Regions from separate parts of the Arthrobacter sp. PAMC25284 genome, predicted to be linked through region 1. Evidence: riboswitches for the same ligand, from Rfam matches in the RefSeq annotation. Region 1 holds a riboswitch; the other holds the start of a gene.
What was found. Region 1 has a riboswitch for S-adenosylmethionine ahead of KY499_RS06235 (homoserine O-acetyltransferase). Riboswitches for the same ligand answer to the same signal wherever they lie in the genome.
Positions count from the first base shown of each region.

Region 2: another riboswitch for S-adenosylmethionine. It lies ahead of KY499_RS17240 (aminotransferase class V-fold PLP-dependent enzyme); the one in region 1 lies ahead of KY499_RS06235 (homoserine O-acetyltransferase).

Region 1 is NZ_CP080382.1:1,316,615-1,323,703, forward strand. Features, by position in the region: gene KY499_RS06225 (LysR family transcriptional regulator) at 1-318, shown strand, start outside; partial or broken gene KY499_RS06230 (MFS transporter) at 437-1,820, opposite strand; gene KY499_RS06235 (homoserine O-acetyltransferase) at 1,987-3,192, opposite strand; SAM riboswitch class IV at 3,204-3,319, opposite strand; gene KY499_RS06240 (bifunctional o-acetylhomoserine/o-acetylserine sulfhydrylase) at 3,503-4,819, opposite strand; SAM riboswitch class IV at 4,879-4,993, opposite strand; gene KY499_RS06245 (VOC family protein) at 5,143-5,781, shown strand; partial or broken gene KY499_RS06250 (CPBP family intramembrane glutamic endopeptidase) at 5,872-6,641, opposite strand; gene KY499_RS06255 (histidine phosphatase family protein) at 6,700-7,089, shown strand, end outside.
Region 2 is NZ_CP080382.1:3,723,496-3,730,584, reverse strand. Features, by position in the region: gene aroA (3-phosphoshikimate 1-carboxyvinyltransferase) at 1-719, shown strand, start outside; gene KY499_RS17250 (ribosome small subunit-dependent GTPase A) at 703-1,818, shown strand; gene hisN (histidinol-phosphatase) at 1,906-2,727, shown strand; SAM riboswitch class IV at 2,902-3,015, shown strand; gene KY499_RS17240 (aminotransferase class V-fold PLP-dependent enzyme) at 3,051-4,481, shown strand; gene KY499_RS17235 (class I SAM-dependent methyltransferase) at 4,619-5,377, shown strand; partial or broken gene KY499_RS17230 (Nramp family divalent metal transporter) at 5,555-6,818, shown strand; gene KY499_RS17225 (metal-dependent transcriptional regulator) at 6,835-7,089, shown strand, end outside.

The DNA of each region.
Region 1 (7,089 bases):
TACGTGGAGTCCGCGCTCAAAGTGGAGGAACTGGGCCACCGGTCCACCCAGTTGCCGGTCCCCCGGTCCAGTTTCCAGGCGACGAGCATCTTCGCCCAGGTCGAGGCTGTGCGCCGCGGTGCCGGCATCGGACTGCTGCCGAACTTTATGGTGACACGCAGGACCGGGCTCCTGCCGGTACTGCCCCATGACTTCCAGCGCCAGCTCCCCATCTGGGCGGTGGCGCGTGCCGAATCGCTGCGCTCGGCCGCCGTCCAGGCCGTGCTCGCCTCGCTCCGCAGCGAAATCCAGGACCGCGGGGAAGACCTCGGCGGTTAGGGCGCGAGACTGCGGCAGACGACAGCCGCCCCCGTCCGGATGGTCCGGGCGGGGGCGGCTGTCGTTTTGGCGCTTATTGCGCAGCGTTATGTCCTTGCTGGTGGCAGGAAACGCGGCCTTATCGCTTGGCGGCTGCGAGCAGATCGGCGGTCCCGCGGGCGTCGGCTGCGTCGACGTCGTGCAGGGAAATCCCCTTGGTCTCCTTGAGGAAGTACACCGCAACCAGGGTCACGATGCACGCCCCGAGCAGGTACAGGGCTACCGGGACGGAGGACTTGAACTGGCCCAGCAGGGATGCTGCGATGATCGGAGCCATCGAACCGGCAACGATCGAGGTCACCTGGTAGCCCAGGGAGACACCGGAGTAGCGCATACGGGTCGGGAACATCTCGGCCATGATCGAGGGCTGACCGGCGTACATGAGGGCGTGGAACATCAGGCCGATCGTAATCGCGGCAAGAATAATGAGGTCGTTCCCGGTGTCCATCATCGGGAAGGCGAAGAAGCCCCAGGTGCCGCCGAGAATCGCGCCGGCCGCGTAGACCGGTTTGCGTCCGAACGCGTCGGAGAGCCGGCCGACCAGCGGGACCGCGCAGAAGTGGATGAAGTGCGCCACGAGCAGGAGCAGCAGGATCCGTGAGGTGTCCGTCTGCACGATGACCTTGAGGTAGGTGATGGAGAACGTAACCACGAGGTAGTACAGGATGTTCTCCGCGAAGCGCAGGCCCCATGGCGGTGAAAACGCCCCGCGGGTAGCGGCGGAACACTTCGGCGACGCCGTACCCCTTCTTTTCCAGGGTCACTTCCTTCTGTGCTTCGAGGAAGATGGGGGCGTCGCTGACCTTGGTGCGGATGTAGTAGCCGACCAGAACGATGACGGCAGAGAGCCAGAAGGCAACCCGCCAGCCCCAGCCGAGGAATTCCGCGGGCGCCAGGGTGGAGGACAGGGTGAACAGGACGCCGGTGGCGAGCAGGTTGCCCAGCGGCACCGCGGACTGCGGCCAGCTGGACCAGAAGCCGCGGGACTTGCTCGGGCTGTGCTCGGCGACCAGAAGGACGGCGCCACCCCATTCGCCGCCGACAGCGAAGCCCTGGGCGAAGCGGAGGAAGACCAGCAGGGCCGGGGCCCAGTAGCCGATCTGGGCGAAGGTCGGCAGGCAGCCCATCAGGAAGGTGGAGACGCCGACGAGGATGATGCTCAACTGCAGCAGTTGTTTGCGGCCGAACTTATCGCCGAAGTGGCCGAAGACGATGCCGCCGATCGGGCGGGCCACGAAGCCGACGGCGTAGGTCAGGAACGCGGCGATGATGCCGTCCAGCTCCGTACCGGAATTGGGGAAGAAGACCTTGCCAAAGACCAGGGTGGCCGCGGAGGCGTACAGGAAGAATTCGTACCATTCAACGACGGTGCCGGCCATCGAGGCCGCTACTACCTTCTTTAGTCCGGAGGACTCCGGATCAGTCTGCGCGGGGCGCCTCGCGGCGGGATTACCAACACTCATGGGAACTCCTCTGGCGTCTTCTTCGACACCGTTTGAACCAATGGACTCGGATGCGTGTGACATGGCGCACACGGCATCATTACCCATGAGTATGTCCGGCTCCAGCCCTGGTCTCAACGGCCATTAGCGCAGGGCGCATCTGCAAATATGCACAGACCAGCCGGGGCTAGCCGAAGAAGTGGCTGCGTAACTGCCCGCTGAGCTGGCCGATTTCGGTCAGGAATCCGTCGTGTCCGATGGGCGAGTCGATCATGTGCAGGACGGCGCCACCGGGCAGCGCCTCGGCCAGTTCCAGGGACTGGGCAGGGAAGTACAGCCGGTCGGACTCCACGGCTGCGATCAGGAACTTCGCTGTGGCCGCCGCCAGGGATGCGCTAAGGGCCCCGCGCCCCCGGCATACGTCGTGGCTCATCAGCGCTTCGGTGATGGCGATGTAGCTGTTGGCGTCGAAGCGCCGGACCAGCTTGCTCCCTTGGTGGTCCAGGTAGCTCTCCACCTGGTAGCGCCCCCGCCCGGCCACCGATCCGGCTTCCAGCGGAGCTTCGGCCCCCTGGGGATTCCGGCCGAACCGTCCGTCCAGTTCGGCGGCGGAGCGGTACGTGATGTGCGCGATCCTGCGCGCCAGGGCGAGGCCGGCTTCCGGCTGCGGACCGCCGTAGTAGTTCCCGCCGCGGAAATTGGGATCCTGCCGGATCGCCAGGGTCTGGGCCTGCGCAAAGGCGATCTGCTCGGCGGTGCTGCTCGCGCCGACTGAAATCACGGCGCAGTGCCGGACCCTTTCCGGGTAGGTAACGGCCCATTCGAGGGCACGTGCCCCGCCCAACGAACCGCCCAGGACAGCGTACCAACTCCCGATCCCCAGGGCGTCAGCGAGCCTGGCCTCGGCCGCGGTGGTGTCCCGCAGGGTGACCAGCGGGAACCGGGATCCCCAGGGCTGTCCGTCCGGCGCCGGCGTCGAGGGCCCCGTGGAGCCGTAGCAGCCGCCCAGGATGTTGATGGAGACCACGAAGTACCGGTCCGTATCCACGGGCGCACCGGGGCCGGCGAGTTCTTCCCACCAGCCGGGCTCCTCGCTGGCGCCGCGCGTGACGTGGGTGTCCCCGGTGAGGGCGTGTTCGATCAGCACGGCGTTGGAGCCGTCGGCGTTAAGGGTGCCCCATGTTTCGTAGCCGAGGACCACGTCCGGGAGCGTCACGCCGCATTCGAGGTCCAGGGCACCGATCCGGAGGTACTGGACGGTCCCGTCCGGCGCCCCGGCCGGGGGCGCAGGGTGAACGTCCGCGACCCGGGCCGGTGCGGACGCTGCGCATGTCCCGGCGTTGCGGGACGGTGTGGTTTCGGGGACACCACTGCGGGTGATGGAAATCGTCATGTGCGGACCTCACTTAGCGCTTGCCCGCCGTCGACTGAACGGCAGGCCAGGTCCTCACCCGGGGCACCCCGCCGCTAAAGGAGGGTTGCCGGCCAGCAAGCCGGGGCTGTCACTGGCACTCATGACCTTTTATGAGTGTACGAAACAGGGCGGGGAAATGGCGAAGAATGTGACTTCCATATGACAGCCGGACCTGGCCGCAGGAATTTCCCCATCTTTGAGGGCCGGTTCGGGCGGGCCGCCCCGAAACATCGGCGGGTGCCGGCGTCGTTGGCGCAAAGATGGGGAAATCCGGCGCAGGCCGGTAGCCCTACGCGGTCTTCGCTGCCCGGAATCCGGCGTCGAGATCAGAAAGGATGTCATCAATGTGTTCCAGTCCCACGGAGAGGCGCACGAGTCCCGGGCTGACGCCGGCGATCTCCTGCTGTTCCGCGGTGAGCTGGCTGTGGGTGGTCGACGCCGGATGGATGACCAGCGAGCGCACGTCGCCGATGTTGGCAACATGGGAGTGCAGTTCGAGGGCATCGACGAAACTCTTGCCGGCCTCCGCTCCCCCGGCGATGGTGAAGCTGACCACGGCACCGGTTCCCTTCGGCCCGTACGTGCGGCCCCGCTCGTACCAGGGGCTGGACGGCAGTCCGGCGTAGGCGACGGAGTCCACGTCGTCCCTGGCTTCGAGCCATTCGGCAACACGGGTGGCGTTGGCTACGTGGCGTTCCATCCGCAGGCTCAGCGTCTCGATGCCCTGGGCAATAAGGAACGCATTAAACGGCGAGACCGCCGAGCCGAGGTCCCGGAGGAGCTGGACCCTGGCCTTGAGGATATAGGAAAGGTTGGCCCCGAGGGCGCCATCCTTGCCCAGGTCCCGGGCGTACACGATGCCGTTGTAGGTGGGGTCCGGGGTGTTGAAGCCGGGATACCGTTCCGGGTCCTTGCCGAAGTCGAAGTTGCCGGAATCCACGATCACGCCGGCGATCGCGGTGCCGTGGCCGCCGAGGTACTTCGTGGCGGAGTGGACCACAATGTCCGCTCCCCATTCGATTGGCCGGATGAGGAAGGGTGTTGACAGGGTGTTGTCGACGATCAGCGGCACCCCGGCCTCGTGGGCAACCTTCGAGATGCCCTCGAGGTCCAGCACGTCCTGGCGGGGGTTGGAGACCACCTCACCGAAGAACAGTTTGGTGTTCGGCCGGACAGCCTGGCGCCACTGCTCGAGGTTGTCCGGATCGGCCACAAACGTAACGCTGATGCCGAACTTTTTCAGGGTGTGGGCGAACAGGTTGTACGTTCCGCCGTAAAGGCTGGGACTTGCCACGATGTGGTCTCCGGCTTCGGCCACGTTCAGGATGGCGAAGGTCTCGGCCGCCTGGCCAGAGCTCAACAGCAGGGCTCCGAGGCCGCCTTCGAGGCTGGCCACGCGCTGCTCCACCGCGTCCTGGGTGGGGTTGCCGATCCGGGTATAGATGGGCGCCAGTTCCGCGAGGGCGAAGCGGTTGGCGGCGCTTTCCGCGCTCGGGAAGACAAACGAAGTTGTCTGGTAAATCGGCAAGGCCCGCGCACCGGCGGTGGCGTCCGGCTCCTGGCCGGCATGGATCTGGCGGGTTTCGAAGGACCAGGAATTGGTCATTGTTGGCTCCTGACGGAATCGGGCACGGCCGTTCCGGGCCTCGATCCGGAACGGCACGGGCGCCGCGCTTGCCCTCCGGCGGTCGCCGGACAGCCAGGTCCTCACCCGGGGCACCCCACCGCGAGTGAGGGTTGCCGGCCAGCGAGCCGGGGCTGGATGCTGGCACTCATGACCTGGCTTCAGTGTAAGTACAGTGCTGCGGCGCCAATAGCTTTGTGACGAACATGTCGCTGAGCTGGGCCTGGGCCGCTACTGAATGACATCCCACCACGGTTAGGTACGCCTAAGCTGAGAGGCCCATCACAAAGTGCCAAGATGAAGGCATGCGCATGGATCACGTTTCTTACGCCTGTGAACACGATGGCTTGGCAGCCACCACCGAACGTATTGCGTCTGCCCTCGGCGTTGAAGCCGTGAAGGGCGGAGTACACCCCCGCTTCGGGACCCGCAACATGATCATCCCGCTCGCGGGCCACAAGTACCTGGAAGTCGTTGAGGTACTGAACCACCCGGCGTCGGACAAGGCACCGTTTGGCCAGGCAGTGCGGGCACGCTCCGAAGCGGGCGGCGGCTGGATGGGCTGGTGTGTCGAGGTCGATGACCTCGCGCCCTTCGAGCAACGGCTGGGCCGTGCCGCGGTGAAGGGCAACCGCAAGTTCCCCGACGGCCGCGAGCTCGTCTGGAAGCAGATCGGCATCCTCGGCCTCATCGCCGACCCGCAGGTCCCGTACATGCTCAAATGGGACGGCGATCCGGATCTGCACCCGTCCAACGCCTATGCGAGCGAAGTCAAGATGTCCAGCCTCACCATTGCCGGCTCTGCGGAGCGCGTCACCGAATGGCTCGGCGAACCAGTGGAAAAACCCCTGGAAGACGTCGCCGTGGAATGGCTCGCCCCGCACGGTACCCCCGGAATCCTGTCCGTCACATTCGAGACGGCCTCGGGCGCCGTTACGATCTAAGGCCCGGGCCCCCCATATTTCGGCTGCCATTCAGGGGTGCCAGAGTTGTCACCCCTGAACGGCGGCCGGACTTTGTTTAACCGGCTGTTTTCAGCCCAGCCCCACGGCCTTGCCGAACAGGCTGAACCCCACAAATGCCACGGTATCCAACACCGCATGGGCGATCACGAGAGGCATCACCCGCTTGGTGCGGGTATAGATCAGCGCGAACACCACCCCCATCACGGCGTTGCCGATGAACGGCCCGAATCCCTGGTAAAGGTGGTAGCTGCCGCGCAGCACGGCACTGGCAGCAATGGCCACGGGTACGCTCCAACCGAATTTCCCCAGCCGGTCCAGCAGGTACCCCACCACGATCACTTCCTCCACGATGCCGTGGCGGACCGCGGACAGGATCAGGACCGGCACCGTCCACCAGTAGGCATCGAGCGCGCTGGGGATGATCGCCGTCGTAATGCCAAGCGCCCTGCCCGCGGCATAGAGGGCCCCAGGGACGGAATCCCGATCACGGCAGCCAGACCCAGCCCCTGGCCGAGGTCTTTCCCCGGCCGGGCGAAGTTGAAGCCCAGTTTCCGGAAGGCCGAGGTGCCGCGGTCTCCGGCCGCACGGTGTTCCGAGAGGAAATAGATCACCAGGACCACCGGGACGAGGGCAAAGACGATGTCCAGTAACTGGTATGTGAGATCGAAGTATTCGCGGCTGCTCTTCGAACGGTTCAGTGTGGAGGTCCCCTGGGCCAGTGGTGCCCTGGTCATCTTGTCGAGCAGCTGGACCACGGAATACACGGCAGACTGGCCCAGGGACAGCCCCAGGACGATCAGGACTTCGAGCCGCAGCCGGCGGCGGGAGGGAACCAACATGCTCCTATCTTGCCCGGTGTTGCTGGCAGTCGCCTGCGGTTGCCTATGCTTGGGGTTTATGAGTGCGCCCGGGAAAATCATCATGATCCGGCACGGCCAGTCCGCTGCCAACGCCGACACCTCAATTTACAACCGCGTGCCGGACTACCGGATCCCGCTGACCGCACTGGGGGTGGAGCAGGCAAGGGCCGCGGGCGAGGAGATCCGGCGCCAGTTGGACGGCCGGCAGGTCTGCGTTTATGTCTCCCCGTACCTTCGTGCTTACCAGACGCTCGAAGCGCTCAACCTGGGCCCGCTGGTCGAGCGGGTCATCGAGGAACCGCGGCTGCGGGAGCAGGACTGGGCCAACTTCCAGCTCGCCGGCGAGATCGAGGACCAGAAGGAGCTACGCAACGCTTACGGGCACTTCTTCTACCGCTTCCGCGAGGGCGAATCCGGCTCCGATGTG
Region 2 (7,089 bases), 1.5 Mb from region 1:
TGTCCGTAGACGACTCCCGCCCGGACCATTGGATCGTGGCACCCGGCAGCATCAGGGCCTTTGACCACCGGATCGAGCAGGATCTCTCGAACGCCGGCCCGTTCCTGGCGGCCGCGCTGGCAACCCGCGGCACCGTGCGCATCCCGGACTGGCCGGCCGAGACCACTCAGGTCGGCGACCTCTGGCGCAGCATCCTGACCACCATGGGGGCCACGGTGACCCTGCAGGACGGCATCCTGACGGTGACCGGCGGTCCGGAGATCCGGGGCGCGGATTTCGATGAAACCAGCGAACTCGCGCCGACTGTCGCGGCCCTCTGCGCCCTGGCCACCGGGCCATCGCGCCTGGGCGGGATCGCGCACCTCCGCGGCCACGAAACGGACCGGCTCGCGGCCCTGGTGGCGGAGATCAACCGCCTCGGCGGCGACGCGGAAGAAACCTCCGACGGCCTCATCATCCGTCCCGCCGCCCTCCACGGCGGCGTTGTGCACAGCTACGCGGACCACCGGATGGCCACCGCAGGCGCCATCCTGGGCCTCGCGGTACCCGGCGTCGAGGTCGAGGACATCGGGACCACGGCCAAGACCATGCCGGACTTTCCACAGATGTGGTCCGCCATGCTGGAACAGGGATCCGCCGGAGACCGCACCGGGTCCGCCGGAGCCTCCACGGACTCCCCCGCGGCCGGGAAGGACAACACCCATGGCGCGCAGCACTGACTCGTGGGACGAGTCCGACGTCCGGATCCGGCCGAATAAGAAGGGCACGCGCCCGCGCACAAAGGACCGGCCCAGCTACGACGACGCCCAGACCGGGCGCATCATCACCGTGGACCGGGGCCGGTACACCGCAGTGGTGGGCGAAGGCACCGCTGACGAACGCAAGATCATCGCTGCCCGGGCCCGGGAACTGCGCCGCAATCCCGTCGTCGCCGGCGATTTTGTCTCGCTGGTCGGGGATGTGAGCGGCGAACCGGACACCCTTGCCCGGCTCGTGAAGATCCAGGACCGCAAGACGCTCCTGCGGCGCAGCGCGGACGACACCGATCCGATCGAACGCGCCGTGGTCGCCAACGCGGACACCCTGGTGATCGTGGTCGCCGCCGCCAACCCGGAGCCACGCACCGGCTTTATCGACCGCGCCCTGGTAGCCGCCTACGACGCCGGCATTTCGCCGCTGCTGCTGGTGACCAAGGCCGACGTCAAGGATCCTGCGGAGCTGTTGTCCAATTACCAGCACCTCGATTTTCCGGTCATCATCAGCCGGACCGCGGACTCGGCTGCGTCCGGGATCGATGCCCGCTCGGACGACGGGCTCTCCGCCCGGCTGGACCGCGACGCAGTGTCCCAGTTGCGCGGCCACCTCGACGGCAAGGTCACCGTGATGCTCGGCCATTCCGGCGTCGGGAAGTCCACCATGGTGAACGCCCTGACCGGCGCCGAACGCGCCACCGGCGGCGTCAACGCCGTTACCGGGCGCGGCCGGCACACCTCCTCGTCGGCCCTGGCACTTAAAGTCAACGACGCACCGGCCGGCAGCTGGATCATCGACACCCCCGGCATCCGGTCCTTTGGCCTGGCGCATGTGGACCCGGACCGGATCCTTCGCTCCTTCCCGGACCTTGAGCCGGGGACGGATGACTGCGAGCGGGGCTGCAAACACAATTCCGACGCCGTCAACTGCGGTGTGGACGCCTGGGTGGCTGCCGGACAGGCAGGCCCCTCGGGACCGGCCCGGCTCGCTTCCCTGCGCCGCCTGTTGGGCACCGATCCGCGGATGGAAGCACAGGACGCCAAGGAACTCGGCATCGTCTCCTAGGCAGGCCGGCAGTCCGGCGGCCGGTCGTTCCGCGCCACCAAGCCCGGCCTGCCGCAGACGGGCCTGCTTTGGCGGTAGTTTAGAACCATGAGTCAACCCGCTTCGAGCTACAACGATGACCTGCGACTTGCCCACGTGCTGGCAGATTCCGTCGACGACCAGACGATGAGCCGTTTCAAGGCCCTCGACCTGCGGATCGAAACGAAGCCCGACCTCACCCCGGTCACGGACGCCGACAAGTCTGCGGAGGAAGCCATCCGCGGGCAGCTGTCCCGGTCCCGCCCGCGCGACGCCGTCCTCGGCGAAGAGTTCGGCAGTTCCGGCCACGGTTCCCGCCGCTGGATCATCGACCCGATCGACGGCACCAAGAACTTTGTCCGCGGCGTCCCGGTCTGGGCGACCCTGATCGCCCTCGTTGATGAGGGCGAACCGGTGGTCGGCGTCGTCAGCGCCCCGGCCCTGGGGAAACGCTGGTGGGCCGCGAAGGGCTCCGGCGCCTACACCGGCCGTTCACTGGCCGCCGCGACCCGGCTGAAAGTCTCCAACATCTCAGAGCTCTCCGACGCGTCGCTGTCGTATTCCAGCCTGTCGGGCTGGAAGGAGCGCGGCAACCTGGATGAGTTCATCGGCCTGACCGAGGAGGTCTGGCGGACCCGCGCCTACGGCGATTTCTGGTCTTACTGCCTGGTCGCCGAAGGCGCTGTGGACATTGCCTGCGAACCTGAGCTCAACCTCTACGACATGGCCGCCCTGGTCCCGATCGTGACCGAGGCCGGCGGCCGGTTCACGTCCCTGGAGGGTGTAGACGGCCCGTTCGGCGGCAACGCCCTCGCGACCAACTCGATCCTCCACTCGGAGGTCCTCAAGCGCCTCAATCCGGGCCTGGACGACCTGGACGACCTGCTCTAGCAAGACCTCCGGAATGCCGCCAAAACCGAAGAAACGGCGCCTGACTCCCCCGCACCGGGGAGTCAGGCGCCGTTTCTTCGATTTGCAGACCGATTGACCGCACCGCGTAATAAACCGCTTCACATTGAATGCGGCTGTTTTCCTCCGCCGCGGGGATGCCTTACGCTCGAATCAGGTCACGAGTGCCAGCGCTAAACCCCGGTTTGCTGGCCGGCAACCCTCCATTCGCGGTGGGGTGCCCCGGGTGACGACCTGGCCGGTCCGGAGCGGACCTGGCAAGCGCGGATCCCCGGTGTGAGGGGTCCTTTTTTGAGCGAGGTCCCATGACAACTGCCACTTTTCCCGTCACCATCCCCGGCCTGTCCGACGCACGATTCGCCGCCGGACGCCACCCGCTCGCCGCCGTCACCGGGGCGGAGATCCGGACCCCGCTGATCCACGGTGGCCACGTCCGGTACGCCAATCTGGACTACGGCGCCTCGGCCCCGGCGCTTTCCGTGGTCTCCGCCTACCTGAACGAGATCCTGCCGTACTACGCCAGTGTCCACCGCGGCGCCGGGTACGCCTCCCAGATCAGCACCTCGGTCTACGAAAACGCCCGCACCATTGTCCGGGACTTCGTCGGCGGCCGGGCTGACGACTCGGTGATCTTCACCCGCAACACCACCGACTCCCTGAACCTGCTGGCCGGCTGCCTGCCGCTGAAGGATGGCCAGCACAGCGGCGACGTGCTCTACCTCGATATCGAGCACCACGCCAACCTGCTGCCGTGGCAGGGTGTGCCGCACCGCAGCATTGTGGCGGCGCCGACCCTCGCGGGCACTCTGAACCGGCTGCGCGCCGAACTCGCCCTGGGCAATGTCGCCCTGCTGGCCGTGACCGGAGCCTCCAACGTCACCGGCGAGATCCTGCCGATCGACACCCTGGCCGCGTTGGCCCACGAGTACGGCGCCCGAATCGTCGTCGACGCAGCCCAACTGGCCGCGCACCGCCGGATCAACATCAGCGCGGACGACGTCGACTACGTCGCCTTCTCCGGGCACAAACTGTATGCGCCCTTCGGCGCCGGAGTGCTGGTGGGGCGGCCGGACTGGCTCGACGCCGGAACCCCGCACCTGGCCGGCGGCGGCGCCGTCCGCGACGCACGACTCGACTCCGTCACGTGGACCACCGGCCCGGCACGGCACGAAGGCGGCTCCCCGAACGTCCTCGGCGCAGCGACGCTGGCCCGGGCCACCCAAGTCATCGCCGCCCTGGACGAAAAGGACTGGCAGGCCCACGAAGACGCCATCCGCTCCTACCTCGTCGACGGGCTCCAGCGGATCGACGGCGTCACCGTACACCGGATCTTCGCGGACACCGCTGCAGCGGACCGCCCGGCGGAAGACGCCGGGCCCGGCAGCATCGGCGTCGTCAATTTCTCCCTCAAAGGCTACGACGCCGGCCTGGTCGCCGCCTACCTGGCCGCCGAGCACGGCATCGGCCTGCGCGACGGCCGCTTCTGCGCCCACCCGCTGCTCAAGCGCCTCGGCTTGCCCGCCGGCTCCCTGCGCGCCAGTTTCGGCCTCGGCTCACGGCTCGAGGACGCACAGCGGCTGCTCGCCGGCATCGAAGAGCTTTTGCGAACGGGGCCCGGCTGGGACTACGTCGTCGACGCGGGCCGCTGGGTGCCCGCCAACGACACCCGCATCTACCCGCACTGGGCGCCCAACACCCCAGGTACGGCGGGCGCGGCACCCTGCACCGGTGACTAGGCGCGGGTGCCGGGCGCTCCGGACCAGTCCCCTGCATCCGGGCCCCGACGGCGGGACGGGGTAAACGAGCTGCCGTATTCGTACGGTAAATTCGAAAGGTATCCGAAACAGTCAGGACCTTCCGAAGGAGATCGCACGTGGCACGCGGCGGCCCCAAGCTCTACCAGGAGCGACGCCGGGAGCTCGGCCAGAGCTTCCAGGACGGCGGAGAACACTATGACCGCGTCCGGCCGGGCTATCCCGCAGAGTCTGCGCACTGGCTGATTCCGGCCAAGGCGGCTGACGCCGCCGACGTCGGCGCGGGAACCGGAAAATTCACCGCCCTGCTCGTGGCAAGCGGACTCCGCACGGTCGCCGTCGATCCGTCCCCGGACATGCTGGACCAGCTCCGCCGGGCCCTGCCCGGGGTGAGCGCCGTCGAGGGATCCGCGGAGCACACGGGGCTCGACTCCACAGCATTTGACCTCGTCACGGTGGCCCAGGCCTGGCACTGGTGCGACCCGCAGCAGGCCAGCGCCGAGATCGCCCGGATCTTACGGCCGCACGGCGTGCTCGGGCTGATCTGGAACCAGCTGGACACCTCCGTGCCCTGGGTGCACCGGCTCTCCCGCATCATGCACGCCGGCGACGTCCACAAGCCACACTTCAAACCCGCCGTGGGCCCGGAGTTCACCGCGTTGGAGAGCCGTCTGAGCCGCTGGGAAGATCCGGTAACTCCGGAGGACATCAAGGAGCTCACCAAGTCCCGGAGCTACTATCTGGCAGCAACAGAGGCCACCCGGGCCAAGGTGATGGGCAATCTTGACTGGTATCTGCACGAGCACCTCGGCCATCCGCGGGGCGCGGGCCTCCGGCTTCCTTACCTGACGCAGACCTGGCGGGCCATCAAAGCCTGATTCGCGGACGGATTGCGCGGCTCCGTCATCCGCCCTAGTCTTTCGGTATCCCTCATTACCTCTTGTAGGTGCGTGAAACTTTTCCGCCAGGCGCTGTTCCGTGCCGTCCGACCGCGCGCCGCCGCAGCCGCGCTGATTCCCAGGAGTTCCACCGTGCTGGACAGCTCAGGACACGGCATAAAACCCGTGGGGCCGGACGCCGACCGGCGGCGCCCGGCCCGCACCGCACTGATCGGGCTCCTGGGACCTGCCTTCGTGGCCTCAATCGCCTACGTGGACCCCGGCAACGTCGCCGCCAACCTCACCGCCGGCGCCCAGTACGGCTACCTTCTGGTCTGGGTGCTCGTGGTGGCCAACGTGATGGCCGTGCTGATCCAGTACCAGTCCGCCAAACTGGGGATCGTGACCGGCAGGAGCCTGCCGGAGCTCCTCGGGGATCGCCTCGGAACGTTCTGGCGGCGGGCCTTCTGGGTGCAGGCCGAAATCGTGGCTGCAGCCACCGACCTCGCCGAAGTTGTGGGCGGCGCGATCGCGCTGTATCTGCTCTTTGGACTGCCCCTTCCCCTTGGCGCGGTGATCGTTGGCATTGTGTCCATGATCCTGCTCGCGGTGCAGCGTAAGAACCGGCAACGGCCTTTCGAATTCGTCATTATGTTCCTGCTCGGCATCATCACCATCGGGTTTCTCGCCGGGCTGTTCATCAGCCCGCCCGATCCGGCCGGGATTGCCGCCGGACTAATCCCCGGTTTCCAGGGGCCCGGACACCGTCCTGCTGGCCGCCAGCATGCTCGGCGCCACTGTGATGCCGCACGCCATCTACGTCCATTCCGCACTTTCCCGGGACCGGCACCGTCCGGACCCACACCTCCATGTGCCGGCCCCCGCGATGGCACGGCTGGTCAGAGCGACGCGCTGGGATGTCGTGGCGGCGCTGGCGATTGCCGGACTGGTCAACGTCGGGATGCTCCTGCTGGCCGCCTCCACCCTGGGAGGCGCCGAAGGCACCGACACCATCGAGGGCGCCCACGCCGCCATCACGGCGAGCCTGGGCCCCGTGGTGGGCGTCATCTTCGCCGTCGGCCTGCTGGCCTCAGGCCTCGCCTCCACCTCCGTGGGCTGTTACGCGGGCGGCACCATCATGCAGGGCCTGCTCAAGGTCAGGATCCCGCTGATGACCCGCCGTGTGGTCACCATGATCCCGGCCATCGTGCTGCTGTCCGTCGGCTTCGACCCGACCTGGGGCCTCGTGCTGAGCCAGGTGGTCCTCAGTTTCGGCATCCCCTTTGTGCTCGTACCGCTCGTGCTGCTCACGGGCGATAAGAAGCTCATGGGCCGGTTCGTGGACGGGACGGCGCTGCGGATCGCAGCCGTCATCAGCGTGCTGCTGGTTGTTGCCCTGAACGCCGTGCTGCTCTGGCTAACAGCCTCAAACCTTGGGTGACGGTAGGCTGGAGACCGTGAAGACCACCGCGCCCTCCTCCTCGATAGAGGACTACGTCAAGGTCATCTACTCCTTCACGGAGTGGCAGGAGAAACCCATCACGTCCAGCCAGCTGGCACAGCGGCTTGGCGTCGCCAACTCCTCGGTCTCGGAGATGGTCCGCAAGCTCAAGGACCAGGGCCTGGTGGACCACAAGCCCTACAGCGCCATCACCCTGACGGCCGGGGGCACCCGGCTGGCCCTGTCCATGGTCCGCCGGCACCGGCTGATC